DNA from 2 places in the Streptomyces sp. NPDC050703 genome. Region 1 is predicted to be linked to the other one. Evidence: riboswitches for the same ligand, from Rfam matches in the RefSeq annotation. Region 1 holds a riboswitch; the other holds the start of a gene.
The links. A riboswitch is a leader RNA that binds a small molecule or an ion and turns the genes downstream of it on or off. The one in region 1 is predicted to bind thiamine pyrophosphate.
Positions count from the first base shown of each region.

Region 2: it holds a riboswitch for thiamine pyrophosphate, as region 1 does, so the genes downstream of both, thiO (glycine oxidase ThiO) here and AB0I16_RS24245 (thiamine ABC transporter substrate-binding protein) in region 1, are expected to answer to the same signal.

Region 1 covers NZ_JBFAHX010000028.1:47,564-54,865, forward strand. The annotation lists gene AB0I16_RS24235 (phosphatidate cytidylyltransferase) at 1-1,003, shown strand, start outside; gene rlmN (23S rRNA (adenine(2503)-C(2))-methyltransferase RlmN) at 1,099-2,205, shown strand; TPP riboswitch at 2,240-2,356, shown strand; gene AB0I16_RS24245 (thiamine ABC transporter substrate-binding protein) at 2,479-3,555, shown strand; gene AB0I16_RS24250 (iron ABC transporter permease) at 3,630-5,240, shown strand; gene AB0I16_RS24255 (ABC transporter ATP-binding protein) at 5,240-6,268, shown strand; gene AB0I16_RS24260 (maleylpyruvate isomerase family mycothiol-dependent enzyme) at 6,361-7,164, shown strand; gene AB0I16_RS24265 (Rossmann fold nucleotide-binding protein) at 7,202-7,302, opposite strand, start outside.
Region 2 covers NZ_JBFAHX010000001.1:311,492-318,793, forward strand. The annotation lists gene thiE (thiamine phosphate synthase) at 8-664, opposite strand; gene AB0I16_RS01450 (Rv2175c family DNA-binding protein) at 774-1,139, opposite strand; gene AB0I16_RS01455 (FAD-dependent oxidoreductase) at 1,210-2,427, opposite strand; TPP riboswitch at 2,558-2,670, shown strand; gene thiO (glycine oxidase ThiO) at 2,668-3,885, shown strand; gene thiS (sulfur carrier protein ThiS) at 3,882-4,094, shown strand; gene AB0I16_RS01470 (thiazole synthase) at 4,097-4,891, shown strand; gene pknB (Stk1 family PASTA domain-containing Ser/Thr kinase) at 4,992-6,947, shown strand.

The sequences.
Region 1 (7,302 bases):
CGCGCTGCTTCCGTCCGAGACGCGGCCCATGCCCATCGTGCCCGACGTTCCCGTGAGCGGCTCCGTCCGGGACGACGACCGGGGCGCCACTCGGACGGGCGGCCTCCCGTTCCGTCCCGAGCCTCCGCAGGAGCCCATGCCCAGCGCACCGCAGCCCGTCCCGGCGGCTCCGCAGCCCCCGCAGAAGAAGAGCGCGGGCCGCGACCTCGGGGCGGCCATAGGAGTCGGCGTGGGGCTCGGCGCGGTGATCGTCGCGTCGCTGTTCGTGGTGAAGGCCGTCTTCATCGGCGTCATAGTGGTCGCCGTCGTCGTCGGCCTCTGGGAGCTCACCTCGCGGCTCCAGGAGCGCAAGGGCATCAAGGCGCCGCTGGTGCCGCTCGCGGTGGGCGGCGCCGCGATGGTCGTCGCCGGGTACGTCCGGGGCACCGAGGGCGCGTGGGTGGCGATGTCGCTCACCGCGCTCGCGGTGCTCGTCTGGCGCATGATCGAGCCCCCCGAGGGCTACCTCAAGGACGTCACGGCGGGCGTGTTCGCCGCGTTCTACGTCCCTTTCCTCGCGACGTTCGTGGCGCTGATGCTCACGGCGGACGACGGCCCGCAGCGGGTGCTCACGTTCCTGCTCCTGACCGTGGTCAGCGACACCGGGGCGTACGCGATCGGCTGGCGCTTCGGCAAGCACAAGCTCGCGCCCCGCATCAGCCCCGGCAAGACCCGCGAGGGCCTGGTCGGAGCGGTCACGTTCGCGATGGCCGCGGGGGCGCTGTGCATGGAGTTCCTGATCGACGGCGGGGCGTGGTGGCAGGGGCTGCTGATCGGCCTCGCGGTCGCGGCGAGCGCGACGCTGGGCGACCTCGGCGAGTCGATGATCAAGCGGGACCTCGGGATCAAGGACATGGGCACGCTGCTGCCGGGCCACGGCGGCATCATGGACCGCCTCGACTCCCTCCTCCCGACGGCACCGGTGGTCTGGCTGCTGCTGGTGGTCTTCGTGGGGTCGGGCTGATGTCGTAACTGTCTGACCTGCGCAAACGTGCGAAGGGGTCCGTTGTCCACAGGGCGGCGGGCCCCTCGTCGCATGTCTGCGACACTGGAAGGACCATGCCTAAGCCCGGAGAACTCACTTTCGTCGCGCCCCGCGGTGCCAAGAAGCCGCCGCGACATCTCGCCGACCTCACGCCCGCCGAGCGCAAGGAAGCCGTCGCCGCCACCGGCGAGAAGCCGTTCCGCGCCAAGCAGCTCTCGCAGCACTACTTCGCGCGGTACGCCCACGACCCCGCCGAGTGGACGGACATCCCCGCCGGTGCGCGCGAGAAGCTCCGGGAAGCGCTGCTGCCCGACCTGATGTCCGTCGTGCGGCACATCAGCTGCGACGACGACACCACCCGCAAGACGCTCTGGCGGCTCTTCGACGGGACGCTGGTGGAGTCGGTGCTCATGCGGTACCCGGACCGGGTGACCATGTGCATCAGCTCCCAGGCCGGCTGCGGCATGAACTGCCCGTTCTGCGCCACCGGACAGGCCGGCCTCGACCGGAACCTGTCGACGGGCGAGATCGTGCACCAGATCGTGGACGGCATGCGCGCCCTGCGGGACGGCGAGATCCCCGGCGGCCCCGCGCGGCTGTCCAACATCGTCTTCATGGGCATGGGCGAGCCGCTGGCCAACTACAACCGCGTGACCGGCGCCATCCGCCGCCTCACTGACCCGGAGCCGGACGGCCTCGGTCTGTCGCAGCGCGGCATCACGGTGTCGACGGTGGGCCTCGTGCCCGCGATCCACCGGTTCTCCGACGAGGGCTTCAAGTGCCGCCTCGCCATCTCGCTGCACGCCCCGGACGACGAGCTGCGCGACACCCTCGTGCCGGTCAACACGCGCTGGCAGGTGCGCGAGGTGCTCGACGCCGGCTGGGAGTACGCGGCCAAGTCGGGCCGCCGCCTCTCCATCGAGTACGCGCTCATCCGCGACATCAACGACCAGGCGTGGCGCGGTGACCGTCTCGGCCGGCTGCTCAGGGGCAAGCCGGTGCACGTGAACCTCATCCCGCTGAACCCGACGCCGGGCTCCAAGTGGACGGCCTCGCGGCCCGAGGACGAGAAGGCGTTCGTGGAGGCCATCGCCGCCCATGGTGTGCCGGTGACGATCCGGGACACCCGGGGCCAGGAGATCGACGGGGCGTGCGGTCAGCTCGCCGCCGCCGAGAGGTAGTCTGGCGGTCGTACGGGTCCGTACACACATCTGCATATTCCGACAGGGGAGCGCCACAGCGCTGAGAGTGCGGCACCTCGGACAGGTGGGCCGCAGACCCTCTGAACCTCGCCCAGGTCATTCTGGGTAGGAAGTTCGGGCATTACTCAAGCTGTAGCGCCCTGCCCGCGTGCCACCGGCCCGCGGGCAGGGCCGCGTCTCTTCCTGGACCCCCAGGAGGACCTTTCAGTGAGCACCACCAGCAGTAGCCGCCTTAGCAGCAGCAACAGCGGCATCACCAGGAACGTCGTGGTCACCGCCGTCGCCGTGGGGCTGGGGCTCTGCACGCTCTCCGCGTGCGGCTCCGACAGCGGTTCCGGCAAGGCCGACTCCAAGAAGGTCACGCTCGTCACGCACGACTCCTTCAACGTCTCCAAGGACGTACTGAAGGACTTCGAGAAGCGCTCCGGCTATCGCGTCACCGTCCTCAAGGACGGCGACGCGGGTGCCGCCGTGAACAAGGCGATCCTCTCCAAGGACAACCCCCAGGGCGACGTCTTCTTCGGCGTCGACAACACCCTCCTGTCCCGGGCGCTCGACAACGGCCTCTTCCAGCCGTACGAGGTCAAGGGCGCCGACGGCATCGACGCGCGGTACCGGGTCGACGGGGGCAAGCACCGGGTGACGCCCGTCGACAGCGGCGACATCTGCGTCAACTACGACAAGAAGTACTTCGCCGACAAGAAGCTGGCGCCGCCGAAGTCCTTCGACGACCTGGTCAAGCCCGCCTACAGGAACCTCCTGGTCACCGAGAACGCCTCGACGTCCTCGCCCGGCCTCGGCTTCCTGCTCGGCACCGCCGCGCAGTACGGCGACAAGGGGTGGGAAGGCTACTGGAAGAAGCTCAAGGCCAACGGCGTCAAGGTCGTCGACGGCTGGGAGCAGGCCTACAACGAGGAGTTCTCCGGGTCCGCCGGCGGCAAGAAGGCCAAGGGCGACCGGCCGCTCGTCGTCTCCTACGCCTCCTCCCCGCCCGTCGAGGTGCTCTACGCGAAGCCGCAGCCCGAGGAGGCGCCGACCGGCGTCGCCACCGGCACCTGCTTCCGCCAGGTCGAGTACGCGGGCCTGCTCGGCAACGCGGGCAACCCCAAGGGCGGCAAGGCGCTCCTCGACTTCCTCGCGGGCAAGGAGTTCCAGGAGGACATGCCGTTGCAGATGTTCGTGAATCCGGTGGTCAAGGGCACGAAGCTGCCCGCGCTCTTCACGGAGCACGGCGTGACGGTCGACGCGCCGCAGACCATGGACCCGAAGAAGATCGCCGACAACCGCGAGCCGTGGATCAAGTCGTGGACCTCGCTCGTACTGAAGTAACCGAAGGCACGGCGGCGGCCACGTCACGGTCCCGCGCGCAGGCGCGCAGGGGGAGCGCGGCGCGGCTCGGCCTGATGGCCCTGCCCGTCGCGTTCTTCGCGCTCTTCTTCGCCTACCCGGTCACCGCGATCGTCGCGCGCGGGCTGCACATCGACGGTGTCTGGCGGTTCGGGCGGATCGCGGAGGTGCTCGGGCAGTCCGACATCCGGCACGTGCTGTGGTTCACCACCTGGCAGGCGCTCGCGTCGACCGCGCTCACGCTGCTGATCGCGCTCCCCGGCGCGTATGTGTTCGCGCGCTTCGACTTCCCCGGCAAGCAGGTGCTGCGGGCCGTCGTCACCGTGCCGTTCGTGCTGCCCACGGTGGTCGTCGGGACGGCGTTCCTCGCGCTGATCGGGCGGGGCGGGCTCTTCGACGAGCTGTGGGGCGTGCGGCTCGACACCACCGTGTGGGCGATCCTCCTCGCGCACGTCTTCTTCAACTACGCGGTCGTCGTCCGCACCGTCGGCGGGCTCTGGTCCCAGCTCGACCCGCGGCAGGAGGAGGCCGCGCGGATGCTCGGCGCCTCACGCGCGACCGCCTGGCGGACGGTGACGCTGCCCGCCCTCGGGCCCGCCGTCGCGGCGGCGGCGCTGATGGTCTTCCTCTTCACCTTCACCTCCTTCGGCGTCGTGCAGATCCTCGGCGGGCCCGCGTACTCGACGCTGGAGGTGGAGATCTACCGGCAGACCGCACAACTGCTCGATCTCCCCACGGCCGCCGTCCTGACCCTCGTGCAGTTCGCGGCGGTCGGGCTGATCCTCGGCGTCCACGCGTGGACGGTGCGGCGGCGCGAGAGCGCGCTGAAGCTCGTGGACGCCGCCACCGTCGCGCGCCGCCCGCGCGGGGCGGGCCAGTGGACGCTGCTCGGCCTGGTCATGGCCACGGTCGCGGTGCTGATCCTGCTGCCGCTCGGGGTGCTGATCCAGCGTTCCCTCGCCGGGCCCGACGGCTTCGGGCTCGCCTACTACCGCGAGCTGACCTCGGCGGACGGCGGCGCCTTCCTCGTACCGCCGATCGAGGCGATCGGGAACTCGCTCCAGTACGCGCTCGTGGCCACGGCCATCGCCGTGGTCATCGGGGGACTCGCCGCCGCCGCACTCACCCGGCGTGCCGGCCGTCTCGTACGCGGGTTCGACGCGCTGCTCATGCTGCCGCTCGGCGTCTCGGCGGTGACCGTCGGCTTCGGGTTCCTGATCACGCTCGACGAACCGCCGCTCGACCTGCGGGCCAGCTGGATACTGGTGCCGCTCGCCCAGGCGCTGGTGGGCGTGCCGTTCGTCGTACGCACCATGCTGCCCGTCCTGCGCGCGGTGGACGGACGGCTGCGCGAGGCGGCGGCCGTGCTCGGCGCCTCTCCGCTGCGGGTGTGGCGGGAGGTCGACCTGCCCATGGTGCGGCGCGCGCTGCTGATCGCCGCGGGGTTCGCCTTCGCGGTGTCGCTCGGCGAGTTCGGGGCGACGGTGTTCATCGCGCGGCCCGACAACCCGACGCTGCCCGTCGCCGTGGCGCGGCTGCTCGGCCGTGCCGGTGACCTCAACTACGGGCAGGCGATGGCACTCTCCACGATCCTCATGGTGGTGTGCGCGGTGTCCCTGCTGCTTCTCGAACGCCTTCGGGCCGACCGCACCACGGGAGAGTTCTGATGACGACGCCCCTGCTGAGCCTGCGGGAGGCGACGGTCCGCTTCGGGGCGCGGGCCGCGCTCGACGCCGTCGACCTGGAGGTCGCCGAGCACGAGATCGTGTGCGTACTCGGCCCCAGTGGCAGCGGCAAGTCGACGCTGCTGCGGGCGGTCGCCGGGCTCCAGGGGCTCGACGCCGGGTGGATCGAGCTCGACGGACGTGACCAGCGCGGGGTGCCCGCGCACAAGCGGGGCGTGGGCCTGATGTTCCAGGACCACCAGCTCTTCCCGCAGCGCGACGTGGCGGGCAACGTCGCCTTCGGCCTCCGTATGCGCGGCGCGTCGCGGGGCGAACAGGCCGACCGGGTGGCCGAACTGCTGGAACTCGTCGGGCTGCCGCAGGCGCAGCGGCGCGCGGTGGCCTCGCTGTCCGGCGGCGAGCAGCAGCGGGTCGCGCTGGCCCGCGCCCTCGCGCCGCGGCCCCGGCTCCTCATGCTCGACGAGCCGCTCGGACAGCTGGACCGCTCGCTGCGGGAGCGCCTGGTCGTGGAGTTGCGGGAGCTCTTCGATGAGCTGGGCACGACGGTGCTCGCCGTCACGCACGACCAGGGCGAGGCCTTCGCGCTGGCCGACCGCGTGGTCGTCATGCGGGACGGGCGGATCGCCCAGTCCGGCACGCCCCTTGAGGTGTGGCAGCACCCGGCCGACGAGTTCGTGGCCCGCTTCCTCGGCTTCGACAACGTCACCGAGGCGACGGTCTCCGGCGGGGACGCCGAGACGGTGTGGGGCAGGGTCCCGGTCCCGCGGGGCACGCCGGCCGGCCGGTGCCGCATCCTCGTGCGCCCCGCGGGCGTACGGCTCGTGCCCGTCGACGAGGGCCTGCCCTGCGAGGTGACGGCACGGACCTTCCGCGGCACCCATGTCGCCGTCCACCTCCAGCCGAAGGAGGGGCCGCGCCTGGAGGCGGCGTGCCCGCTGCGGGAGGCGCCGGAGGTGGGGGAGCGGGTGGAGGTCGCGTTCGACGCGGAGGACGTCGTCGTCCTGGGGTGAGTGCCGGCCCGGCAGGGCGGAGGTGGAGACTCCGCTCCGGCGCGCCGAAAACCTGGATGCCACTGGACGTGGCTCGCTCTAAAGTTCGAGCCATGACGACCCCGATGCCACTGAGTCACGACCGCTACTGCGACGAAGTCGCCCGCCAGACAGACCTTTTGAGGGCCACGCTGAACGGTGCCGACCTCTCCGCCACAGTGCCGACCTGCCCCGACTGGACGCTCGCGCAGCTCGCGCGGCACTCGGGCGGCGCGCTGCGCTGGAGCGAGCGGCTGGTCACCACCCGCGCCAAGGAGAACATTCCCCACGAGGACGTGCCCGAGGGCGGCGGGCCCGAGGGCGACGACCCGGCCGCGCTCGACGCCTGGCTGGCCGAGGCCGCCGCGATCACCACGAAGTCGTTCCGCGACGCGGGCGCCGACGCCTCCGCGTGGTCGTGGACCGGCGACCACACCGCCGGGTTCTGGGCGCGGCGTATGACGCACGAGCTGGCGATCCACCGCGCGGACGCCGCGATCGCCGTGGGCGTCGCCTACGAGGTGGCGCCGGACATCGCCGCCGACGCGATCGACGAGTGGCTGGACATCGTGCGGTTCATCCAGCGCTTCGTCCCGGACGACAGCGCGGCCGAGCTCAAGGGCGCCGGGCGCGGCTCCATACACCTGCACGCGACCGACGCCCCCGAGGGCCTCGACGCCGAGTGGCTCATCGAGTTCGGGGACGACGGCTTCACCTGGCGCCGCGGCCATGCCAAGGCCGCGGTAGCGCTCCGCGGACCGCTCACCGAGGTGCTGCTCGCCTTCTACCGGCGGCGGCCGGTGGACGGCGGACAGGTCGAGGTCGTCGGGGACCGCGAGCTGCTCGACTTCTGGCTGGAGCGCGCGACGTTCGGCTGAGCACCGCGCGGCCACGAAGCCGTCGTCCGCGCCGGTCCTACGCGGGCTCGGCGCGGCCGGAGAGCAGCGAGGCGAGCGCGCCCGGCGCCTCCTCCACCGTGCCGACCAGCGCGATACGGGACTCCATCGGCCTCTCGC
Region 2 (7,302 bases), on a different contig from region 1:
CGCGTCCTTACCGGGCCGTGCGCAGCCGCTTCGCGAAGTCCGCCGCCGCCGCGCCCGGGTCGTCCGCCTCGGTGATCGCCCGGACGACGACCACGCGGCGCGCGCCGGCCTCCAGGACCTCGTCCAGGTTCGACGCGTCGATGCCGCCGATGGCGAACCAGGGGCGGTCCGTGCCCAGCGAAGCCGTGTGGCGGACCAGGCCGAGGCCGGGGGCGTGACGGCCCGGCTTGGTGGGGGTGGGCCAGCAGGGTCCCGTGCAGAAGTAGTCGACGCCGTCCTGGACGGCGGCCGCGGCGGCCTCGGACTCGGCGTGCGTGGAGCGGCCGATCAGCACGTCGTCGCTGCCACCGAGGATGGCGCGGGCCGCCGGGACGGGCAGGTCGCCCTGGCCCAGGTGCAGCACGTCGGCGCCGATGGCGTGCGCGACGTCCGCGCGGTCGTTGACGGCGAGGAGCTTGCCGTGCCGCCGGGCCGCGTCGGCGAAGACCTGGAGGTGTTCGAGCTCCTCGGCGGCCTCCATGCCCTTGTCGCGCAGCTGCACGATGTCGACGCCGCCCGCGAGGACGGCGTCGAGGAACTCGGGGAGGTCTCCCTGGCGCCTGCGGGCGTTCACGCAGAGGTAGAGCCGGGCGTCGGCGAGCTGGGCACGCTTGTCTACGGCCATGGAGAAGTCCCCCCGGGGGTTCGGTGCGGGGCGCGGGCCGCGTGGAGTGCGGCCCTCGCCCCGGACGGTGTGTGCGTTCAGCCGGCTCGGCGCCTGCCTCCGCGTCTGCTCAGACGGCGAGCGCCTGGGCGCGGCGCTTCACCTCCGTGCCGCGATTCTCGCTCAGGGCCTGCGCGGGGGTGCCGGGCAGGGACGGGTCGGGGGTGAAGAGCCACTCCAGCATCTCCTCGTCGGAGAAGCCGTCGTCCCTCAGGAGCGTCAGGGTGCCGACCAGGCCCTTGACGACCTTGTCGCCGTCGATGAAGGCGGCCGGCACCTGGAGCGTCCGGTTCTCACCGCGGCGTACGGCGATCAGCTGGCCCTCCTTGACCAGCTGGCGCACCCGGGTCACCTCGACGTCGAGCATCTCCGCGATGTCGGGAAGGTGGAGCCAGGCGGGGACGAGTGCGTCGGTCTTTGCGTCAATCTCGGTCACGTCACCTAGCGTATCTCCGGCCCGGGGGCCCGCGCGGATCGACTCCGGGCGCCCCTGGCCGGGCCCCCGGTCACCGTGCCGCCTTCTTCAGCGGGATCGACGGGTCCTCGACCAGCGCCGGGTCCAGGGGAAGCGCCGACTCGATGAGCTTGCGGCCCTGCGCCAGGTCCCTCGGGCGGCCCACCGCGAGGACCGCCGCCAGCGCGCCGTCCCTGAGCCAGCAGACCGACCAGGCCACGCCGGCCGGGTCACCGCGCCGGACCAGTTCGTCGCTCTCCGCGTGGTGGCCCGCGTACTGCACGAAGCGGCCGAACTGCTCCGACCAGAAGTACGGCACCGGGTCGTACGCGACGGGGGCGTCCCCGAGGATGTTCGCCGCCACCGTGCGCGGGCCCTGCAGGGCGTTGTCCCAGTGGTGGACCAGCAGGCGCTCGCCGTACCTGCCCGAGGGGAACGAGGAGCAGTCGCCGACCGCGTAGACGTCGGCCGCGGATGAGCGCAGGTGGTCGTCGGCGACGACCTCGCCGTGGGCGCCGAGCTCGATGCCGGAGCCGGCCAGCCAGCGCGTCGCGGGCCGCGCCCCGATGCCGACGACGACGGCGCCCGCGGGCAGCCGGGTGCCGTCGGACAGGAGTACGGCGCCCGGCTCGACGCGCTCCACGCGCGCGTGGGTGCGCAGCTCGGCCCCCGACTGCGCGTACCAGGCGGCCATGGGGGCCGCGACCTCGGCGGGCAGCGCTCCCGCGAGCGGGCGGCCGGCGGCCTCCACCACGGTGACGGAGCAGCCCGCCTCCCGCGCGGCCGTGGCGAACTCCGCGCCGATCCAGCCCGCCCCCACGACCACGACGTCGCGCTGCTCGGCGAGGACGGGGCGGAGCCGCTCGGCGTCGTCCAGGGTGCGCAGGAGGTGCACTCCGGGGGCGCCCTCCGTGCCCGGCAGCCGGACCGGTTCGGCGCCGGAGGCGAGGACCAGCACGTCGTACGGGACGGGGCCCGCCGCGGTGTCCAGTTCGCGCTCGCCGGTGCGCACCCCGGTGACCTCGACGCCGAGGCGCAGCCCGATGCCGAGGGCCTCGAAGTCGATGTCGAAGGCGGAGCCCTCCGCCTTGCCGAGCAGGACCGCCTTGGACAGCGGCGGCCTGTCGTACGGCTGGTGCGGCTCGGCCCCGACGAGGGTGACCGGGCCCGTGTGCCCCTGTTCCCGCAGGGCCACGGCGGTCTGCACGCCGGCCATTCCCGCCCCGACGATGACGACGTGCCGCTCTGCCTGCCTCCGCTGCTCACTCACCCGATCACTGTAGGACGCCGGGCAAGACCGCCTTCAGGGGCGGGCGGGGAGATCTCTGACACACCGTCACCGCCCGTGCGGGGGCGGCTCCCCTACTGCCGCGCCGGGCGACGGGCTAGGGTGGCCGGTGCAGAGCACTCGCGGGAGCCCGGGCGGACCGGGCTGAGAGGGAGGCTGGACGGCCTCCGACCGTACGAACCTGATCCGGGTCATGCCGGCGAAGGGAGGGGCTGGACGCCCATGCATCCACCTGTACCACCCGAGGGAGCACCGCGCCCCGCGGACGTTCTCGTCGTGGGCGGCGGCATCATCGGCCTGGTCACGGCCTGGCGGGCCGCGCAGCGCGGGCTCGCCGTCACGGTCGTCGACCCCGAGCCGGGCGGCGGCGCGGCGCAGGTCGCCGCCGGCATGCTGGCCGCCGTCACCGAGCTGCACCACGGCGAGCAGGCGCTGCTCGGCCTCAATCTGGCGTCCGCGCGCCGCTACCCCGACTTCGCCGCCGAGCTGACCGAGGCGAGCGGCCGTGACCTCGGCTACCGCACCTGCGGCACGCTGGCCGTCGCCCTGGACTCCGACGACCGCGCGCACCTGCGGGAGCTGCACGCCCTGCAGAGCCGGTCGGGCCTGGAGTCGGAGTGGCTGAGCGGCCGTGAGTGCCGGCGCCTTGAGCCGATGCTGGCGCCCGGCGTGCGGGGCGGGCTGCGGGTCGACGGTGACCACCAGATCGACCCCAGGAGGCTCACCGCGGCCCTGCTGACCGCCTGCGGGCGGGCGGGCGTGGTCTTCACGCCGCTCTGGGCCGAGCGCCTCGACGTGGCGGGCGACCGGGCCCGCGGGGTGGTCCTCGCGGACGGCACCACGCTGCACGCGGGCCAGACGGTCCTCGCGGCGGGCAGCCTCAGCGGGCGCCTCGCGGGCGTGCCCGAGGCCGTGCTGCCGCCGGTGCGGCCGGTGAAGGGGCAGGTGCTCCGCCTGACGGTGCCGAAGCCGTACGCGCCGTTCCTGAGCCGCACGGTGCGCGCGGTGGTGCGCGGCAGCCACGTCTACCTCGTACCGCGCGAGAACGGCGAGCTGGTCGTCGGCGCCACCAGCGAGGAGCTGGGCTGGGACACCACGGTCACCGCGGGCGGCGTGTACGAGCTGCTGCGGGACGCCCACGAGCTGGTGCCCGGCATCACCGAACTGCCGCTCACCGAGACCCGCGCGGGTCTGCGCCCCGGCTCCCCCGACAACGCGCCGATGCTCGGCCCGACGCGCCTGCCGGGGCTCCAGCTGGCCACCGGGCACTACCGCAACGGCGTCCTCCTGACGCCGGTCACCGGTGACGTCATGGCGCAGGCCCTGACCACCGGTGAGCTGCCCGATGAGGCGCGGCCCTTCACCCCGCGCCGCTTCGCCGAGCCCTCCGCGCCCTCTCCCGTCATCCCCACGCAGTCGTTTACGGAGCAACCCGCATGAGTACGCCGTTCGCCGTTTCCGTCAACGGGGAGGTGCGCGACGTGGCGTCGGGCACCACCCTCGACGCGCTCGTCGCCACCCTCACCAGCGCGCACTCCGGTGTCGCCGCCGCCCTCAACGAAACCGTCGTCCCGCGCGCGCGGTGGTCGAGCACGGCGCTCGCCGAAGGTGACCGCGTCGAAGTCCTCACCGCCGTCCAGGGAGGCTGACCATGGCCGACGACCCCTTCGTCATCGGCGGGCTCACGCTCTCCTCCCGTCTGATCATGGGCACGGGCGGGGCGCCGAGCCTCGATGTCCTGGAGCGCTCCCTCGTCGCCTCGGGCACGGAGCTGACCACCGTCGCGATGCGCCGCCTCGACCCGGGCGTGCAGGGCTCCGTGCTCTCCGTGCTCGACCGGCTCGGCATCCGCGTCCTGCCGAACACGGCGGGCTGCTTCACCGCGGGCGAGGCCGTGCTGACCGCGCGCCTGGCCCGTGAGGCGCTCGGCACGGACCTGGTGAAGCTGGAGGTGATCGCGGACGAGCGGACGCTGCTGCCCGACCCCATCGAGCTCCTGGACGCCGCGGAGACACTCGTCGACGACGGCTTCACCGTCCTGCCGTACACGAACGACGACCCCGTGCTCGCGCGCAGGCTCCAGGACGTGGGGTGCGCGGCCATCATGCCGCTCGGCTCCCCGATCGGCTCCGGGCTCGGCATCCGCAACCCGCACAACTTCCAGCTCATCGTCGAGCACGCGCGCGTGCCGGTGATCCTCGACGCGGGCGCGGGCACCGCGTCCGACGCGACGCTCGCCATGGAGCTGGGGTGCGCGGGTGTGATGCTCGCCTCGGCGGTGACGCGGGCGCAGGAGCCCGTCCTGATGGCGGAGGCCATGCGGCACGGCGTCGAGGCGGGGCGCCTCGCGTACCGGGCCGGGCGGATTCCGCGGCGGCACTTCGCGGAGGCGTCGTCGCCCGCGGAGGGCATGGCCAGGCTCGATCCGGAGCGGCCCGCGTTCTAGCCCCGGCAGTGGGCCTTCGCTGTCACAGCTCGGCTGCAGTCAAGGCGTGAGGGCGCCCGCCAGGGACGGGGTGTCGGCGGTGGCTCGTAGACTCCCCTGCGTGGACACGACCCTTCAGGACCCGCTCGTCGGGCAGCTGCTCGACAGCCGTTACCGCATCGACGGCCGTATCGCGGTCGGCGGGATGGCCACGGTCTACCGGGCCGTGGACACCCGCCTCGACCGTGTGCTCGCGCTCAAGGTGATGCACCCCGCGCTGGCGGCCGACGCCTCCTTCGTGGAGCGCTTCATCCGTGAGGCCAAGTCGGTCGCCCGCCTCTCCCATCCGAACGTGGTGGGCGTCTTCGACCAGGGCACGGACGGTGCGTACGTCTATCTGGCGATGGAGTACGTCGCGGGCTGCACCCTGCGGGACGTCCTGCGCGAGCGCGGCGCGCTCCAGCCGCGGGCCGCCCTCGACATCCTGGAGCCGGTGCTCGCCGCGCTCGGCTCCGCGCACCGGGCCGGGTTCGTGCACCGCGACATGAAGCCGGAGAACGTGCTCATAGGGGACGACGGCCGGGTCAAGGTCGCCGACTTCGGTCTCGTCCGCGCGGTGGACACCGTCACGAACACCACCGGCACGGTCCTCGGCACCGTCTCGTACATGGCGCCCGAGCAGATCGAGCAAGGCACGGCCGACACGCGCGTGGACGTGTACGCGTGCGGCGTCCTGCTCTACGAGATGCTCACCGGCGCCAAGCCGCACTCCGGGGACACCCCGGCCCAGGTGCTCTACCAGCACCTCAACGAAGACGTGCCGCCCCCGTCGGCGGCCGTGCCCGGCCTCCCGGCCGAGCTGGACGAGCTGGTCGCCGCCGCGACCGCCCGCACCCCGGACGTGCGCCCGGACGACGCGGTGGCGCTCCTCGCCCGGCTCAGGCAGGCGCGCGCCGGCCTCAGTGAGCAGCAGCTCGACGCGGTGCCGCCGCAGGCCCACGCGACCGGCCACGACAACGCCGAGGACCGTACCAGCGTGATCCCGCGCGCGGCGCGTTCCGTGCGGCTTCCGCTGCCGGCCGACGCCGACGAGGCGTACCCGCAGGCCCCGCTGAACCGCACCAGCGTCCTCGCCGCGCCGCCGGCCGAGCCGCCGGTGCCCGCGCGGGCCTCGCGTCCGCGGTTCGACCCGCGGCGCCGCACGGTCGCGGTGGTGGCCGCCGTCCTGCTGGTCCTCGGCCTCGGGGCGGGGATCTGGTACATCAACTCCGGGCAGTTCACCGAGGTCCCGCCGCTGCTGACGAAGACCGAGGCGCAGGCGAAGCAGCGCCTGGAGGAGGCCGGTCTCGACGTGAAGGGCGTCGAGCGCGAGTTCAGTGACACGGACAAGCGCGGCACGGTCATGGCCACGGACCCCGGGGCGGGCGAGCGCATCCGGCAGAACGGCAAGGTGACGCTGACCGTCTCGCGGGGCCCGGAGACGGTGAAGGTGCCGGACGTCAAGGACCTGCCGCTGGCCAGGGCCAGGCAGGAGCTGAAGAACGCGGGGCTCGCGCCGGGCATGGTCAAGAAGGTCTTCAGCGACGAGATCGAGAAGGGCTCCGTGGTGGGCACGGACCCGCGGGCCGGCTTCACCCGCAAGGCGGACTCCGCCGTCGCCCTCATCGTCAGCAAGGGCGAGGAGATCAAGGTCCCGGACGTGACGGGGTCCTCCCTCGACGACGCCAGGGAGGACCTGGCGGAGGACGGGCTCAAGGTCAGGATCGCGCCGGCCCGGGTGCACTCCTCCGACGTGGACAAGGGCGGGGTCGTCAAGCAGTCGCCCGCTCCGGACGCGTCGCGCGCCGAGGGCGACACGGTGACGCTGACGCTCTCCAAGGGGCCGGAGATGATCGAGGTCCCCGACGTGACCGGCATGAAGGTCGGCGAGGCCACGGAGGAGCTGGAGGGGGCGGGCTTCGAGGTGGACGAGGACCGGGGGCTGCTCGGTTTCTTCGGGGACACGGTGAAGGAGCAGTCGGTGGACGGTGGTGACGAGGCGCCCAAGGGGGCGTCCATCACGATCACCATCCGGTGAGGTTGCCGGCCTCTGGCCCGGCGGTTCCCTCTCGCCTGCGGCGGGCTCCCCGTCCCGGCCCGGGGGTGGGCGGCACTCGTCCGGTCTGCGGGTCGTGGGGGCTTGTCGCGCAGTTCCCCGCGCCCCTGACGGCAGCCCTCGCGCGCCGCGTCAGGCGGCTCGGCCCCTTCCGCGTCCCCCGCGGGGCTGCACGCCCCTGACGGCAACCGTCGCGCGCCGCGTCAGGCGGCTCGGCCCCTTCCGCGTCCCCTGCGGGGCTTCACGTGTCATTCCCGCCCACCAGTCAGTCGTGGCTTGTCGCGCAGTTCCCCGCGCCCCTGACGGCAGCCCTCGCGCGCCGCATCAGGCAGCTCGG